Regions from separate parts of the uncultured Rossellomorea sp. genome, predicted to be linked through region 2. Evidence: riboswitches for the same ligand, from Rfam matches in the RefSeq annotation. Region 2 holds a riboswitch; the other holds the start of a gene.

Region 1 (2,402 bases), 190 kb from region 2:
TCACCAAGAACCGTGTCACCTCTCGTTTGTGGGATCAACGAAATCGTAATGGTATTATTTTTCACATCAAACACCGTAAGGGAAGTGCCGTCTATTGCGACAGAGCCCTTCATGATAAATAAATGACTCTGATTTTCCGGAATGGAAATGTCCATATACCAGGCATTTTCAACTTTCTCTACTCTAACAATCGTCCCTACTCCATCGACATGCCCATTAACGAAATGCCCTCCGAAACGACCGTTTGCAGCCATCGCTCTTTCCAGGTTGACTTTAGAACCATGGGAAAGGTTTCGCAGCGTTGTACCTTCAAAGGTTTCAGGCATCACGTCCACTTGAAATTGCCTGGAGGTGAATGAAGTAACGGTTAAACAGACACCATTCACACTGATGCTATCTCCAATATGAACGTCTTCCAGAACGCGGCCCGCTGTTATCGTCAGTTCCATGGATGAGGAGGATTTTTTCATGCGTTCAATTGACCCGATTTCTTCAATGATTCCAGTAAACATCCCTTTCTCCTCCTTTCAATAAAGGTTAACTCTTAGGCATAGCAACAATTTTAATGTCCTTTCCTACTCGTTCAAGACTCTTAATCTCCATTTCAAGACCTTCTGCAATGGTCGGGAAACCTTCCCCTCCAAAACTGGTGAAGGCAGAGCTTCCGCCTACAAGCTTGGGAGACATATACATAACCAATTCCTGAAAGACTTTTTCCTTTAAAAAGGAGGAGTGAATAGTAGATCCACCTTCTACATAGAGGGATCCGATATTCCGGGCACCCAGTTCTTTTAACACTGTGTGAATGTCTATCCTTTCCTCTGAAAGGGTGATGATTTCACAGCCTGATTCCATATAGGGCTTCTTCTGTTCTTCGTTGACAGTACTGCCCGTGAAGATGAGCGTCCTGCTTTCTGAGTCCTCCACTACATGGGAGTGGAGAGGTGTTCGTAAAAAGGTATCTAATATAATTCGAATGGGGTTTTTTCCACCTTGGGGCAAACGGGTGGTAAGGTGTGGGTTGTCCTGAATAACGGTATTGACTCCTACTAATATCGCGTCATGCCGGTGACGATCATAGTGGACATCTGTGCGTGAAGCTTCTGAGGTAATCCATTTGCTATCTCCTGAAGCTGAAGCTGTTTTCCCGTCTAATGTAACAGCTGTCTTAAGGGTTATATAAGGCGTGCCGTATTGAATGAAATGGAAAAAGTGCTTATTTAGTTCGATGGCTTCTTCTTCAAGCTCTCCTACCATTACTTCTATGCCAGCATCCCTCAACTGTTGAATTCCTCTTCCCGCGACAAGGGGATTTGGATCTGTACTTGCAATATGGACCCGCCTCACTCCGCTTGAAATCAGAAGCTCTGAACAGGGAGGTGTTTTCCCGTAATGAGAACATGGTTCCAGCGTAACATATACGTCGCTTCCCTTCGCCTTGTCTCCTGCCATCTTTATGGCATGAACCTCTGCGTGAGCTTCTCCTGCTTTGAGGTGCGCACCCACCCCAACGACTTCTCCATTATTTACCACAACCGCTCCAACGGCAGGATTTGGTGATGTTTGACCTTGGGTGGTCTTTGCCATAGAGAGGGCAAGCTTCATATATTGTGAATCGTTCAAACGTTTTACCTCCCTTCTCGTTTAATATTATTCAAAAATAAATAAACCCCAAGTAATTTTTTACTTGGGGGAAGTTGGCATGACTGAATAAAGTATTCACATGATTTCTTTTTTTCGGAAACATAATCCCCATAAAAAAGGTAGACTTCTCGCGCCTGCATCAAGTAAATACTGCCGTTCCTTCTCCCATCCAGACTATCACTGTCGGCTTTGGAATTTCACCAAATCCACCGTCTAATTTTCATTAGCCGGGTCACGGACTAAGAGCATGCGCTCATCACCGCCGGTAGGGAATTTCACCCTGCCCCGAAGGAAACCTATTCGATTATCATTATTCTATCATAGTTTCCTAAATGAAATCATGTAAGGAGCTCTAAAAACTTATTTTTGTATTTATTTTTTGAATATATATTAGAAACATCTCTCTATTTCTGCCTGCGAGCACTAAGGAAATGCTACAAAAATAAAAAAGAATGCCTCTATTAAATAGAAGCATCTCTACATTTATTATGCTAATAGCTTCCTGCATTCTTCCGCACATTCAAAACAGGCTTTAGCGCAGTCCTTACAATGTTGCTGATCATAAGAATTGCATTCTGTTCCGCACGCATCACAGATTTCTGCACAGACGACCAGAATTTGTTGAACAAACTTACTGCTTCGCTGCATGGCATTAATAGTATACGAACATATATCTGCGCATTCCCGGTCCAGCTCTATGCACATCATCATCGCTTTTTCTTCCTTAAGGGATGCATGATAGCATACATTACATGCTT
Region 2 (2,402 bases):
TATTTGATGGAAATGAGTCACCTTGAAAATCATTTTTGACAGAAATCATACCATCAGTGGTCACAGTCGCTTTCCCACTTTCGTCGACAATGACATACCCCACTTTCTCTAATTCCTTTACCTTCTGATTAAAGTACGCTCGTTTAAGCTTAGGTAAAGAAAGGAAAAACGGCTGCAAATAAAAGATATGGGCATCCTGGATCGACTGGGAGGATTTTTTTCCTTTTAAGATATGAAAAACAGAGTAAATTGAACGCTCTCCATTTATTTGCAAGAGACAATATAAAATCACATAATTAAGATAGGTCAATTCTCTACTCCTTAACATGTAGGTTATTGTCAAATATTGTACCATGAATTTGTTGTTTAACCATGTTTTGTTTTTCATATATAGGATAAAAATAAAAAGAAACCACCTAACTATTGAAAAGTTATACAATCCTCTATAAAATAAACATTAAGTGATTTTTCACAAACTTACATTGTGTATAATGATGAATTATATAGAATTATTTACTCGGGAGGTTTTTTCTTTGCCAAAATATACGATCGTTGACAAGGATACATGCATTGCATGTGGAGCGTGCGGGGCTGCTGCTCCAGATATTTACGACTATGATGATGAAGGTATTGCATTTGTAACATTAGACGATAACCAAGGAACGGTTGAAGTTCCTGACGTATTGGAAGATGATATGATTGATGCATTTGAAGGTTGTCCTACTGATTCCATTAAAGTAGCTGACGAACCTTTTGATGGAGACGCACTTAAGTTTGAATAGTAATCACAAAAGCTAAGGAGAAATTCTCCTTAGCTTTTTCTTTTTACATTGAAAATATTAGAAAAACCCCTCAATTGTGATTGAGGGGTTTACGATTTATATTAGCTCTATGCCGCTTTGTTCAGGGCTACCTGTCTTGATAACCAGCCTTGAAGGCGGACAAATAGTAAGATGAAGACCGTTGTTACTAAAATTCCTTTTAAAATGTTGAATGGGACAATTCCTGTAATGATTATTTCAGCTGGAAGCTCAAAATTCATAAAGTATTTATAAGCAGGCAGGAACACAAAATAATTAAGAATCCCCATGCTAATACTCATGACCACAGTACCTGTGATGAGACCAATCAACAGTCCTTTTTTAGATTGAAAGCGTGAATAAATATAATATGTCGGTAGAATTAAAAGTACTCCCGCCATAAAATTGGCTACATGACCAATTGGGACGCCGGTATCGCTTCCTGTCATAATGTAGTCAATTACATTTTTAAATAATTCAACTAATATCCCTGCCAGAGGACCTAATGTCACAGTTGCAATTAACGCAGGAACGTCACTAAAATCTACCATTAAAAACTTTGGAAATGGTGGAATCGGGAAGTTAAACAACATCAACACATAGGATATGGCACTTAACATACCAACCGTTACAAACATGCGCGTATTCATTTTTCTCATAAAACCTCTCTCCTTTAGGAGACTCATCTCATATCGAAGATAGCTCAAGCCAAAGGTAGCATTAAAAAACCCCTAGATACGTATATCTAGGAGAATGATAAGGCATACCCGAATAAACGTCTAGCTTCCCTTTTTCTAAACGTTTTGGCATAAACCCTCATCTCCTCCCATCCAGACTATACTGTCGGCTTTGGAATCGCACCAAATCCTGCCCCAAAAGGCTCGCGGGCTTAGAAACAAATGTTTCATCACCGCCGGTAGGGAATTTCACCCTGCCCCGAAGACGAATCTTTATTTTTTTATACATTCTCATTATACATAAGGATGGGGATTATGTGAAGGAAAAAGTTCGAATTCGAAATAAATTTGATTAACCTGATTCTATAAAGTTTACACATCTATTATTGCAGCTTTAAAACTTGCTGCGGATAGATAGGCGTCTTAAGATCCAATCCGTTCCAAGCCACCAATTCATTCACATCAATTCCTTGTGCGACTGAAATGGAGTATAAGGTGTCTCCTTGTTTCACTACATACCTACTCCCTGCTGATTGAGGGATGTCTAAAGACTGGTTAACCACCAAATTGGTGTCATTTAACTCATTGGCACTCTTAATATCCTCCACAGATATATTGTATTGCTGAGAAATCCCCCAGAGGGTCTCCCCTTTATGTACGATATGACTTACCTGTTTTTCATTAGATTGAACTTCTTCTGCAGAGCTTACACCATGGGTGCTTTCAGGTGTTCCGGAAACATCCACTGCCTGAAAAGGATCTTTCTCCTGAGCAAACACAAGCTGCCCAACCTGACCTTGTCCAAATACCATATAGGGATCGATTGCATTCTCCTTATCGATCGTCCATTTCCCCCTATGCACTTCAAAATGCAAGTGGGCTCCTGTCGACCTGCCTGTGTTTCCTAAACTTCCAAGCTGTTCAC

The links. Region 2 has a riboswitch for FMN ahead of Q1B03_RS03085 (ECF transporter S component). Riboswitches for the same ligand answer to the same signal wherever they lie in the genome.
Region 1: it holds a riboswitch for FMN, as region 2 does, so the genes downstream of both, ribD (bifunctional diaminohydroxyphosphoribosylaminopyrimidine deaminase/5-amino-6-(5-phosphoribosylamino)uracil reductase RibD) here and Q1B03_RS03085 (ECF transporter S component) in region 2, are expected to answer to the same signal.

What each region holds. Positions count from the first base shown of each region.
Region 1 covers NZ_CANKZT010000001.1:376,657-379,058, forward strand. The annotation lists gene ribE (riboflavin synthase) at 1-512, opposite strand, end outside; gene ribD (bifunctional diaminohydroxyphosphoribosylaminopyrimidine deaminase/5-amino-6-(5-phosphoribosylamino)uracil reductase RibD) at 538-1,623, opposite strand; FMN riboswitch at 1,798-1,941, opposite strand; gene Q1B03_RS02030 (four-helix bundle copper-binding protein) at 2,131-2,402, opposite strand, start outside.
Region 2 covers NZ_CANKZT010000001.1:563,526-565,927, forward strand. The annotation lists gene Q1B03_RS03075 (helix-turn-helix domain-containing protein) at 1-310, opposite strand, end outside; gene Q1B03_RS03080 (ferredoxin) at 534-782, shown strand; gene Q1B03_RS03085 (ECF transporter S component) at 890-1,459, opposite strand; FMN riboswitch at 1,615-1,748, opposite strand; gene Q1B03_RS03090 (peptidoglycan DD-metalloendopeptidase family protein) at 1,861-2,402, opposite strand, start outside.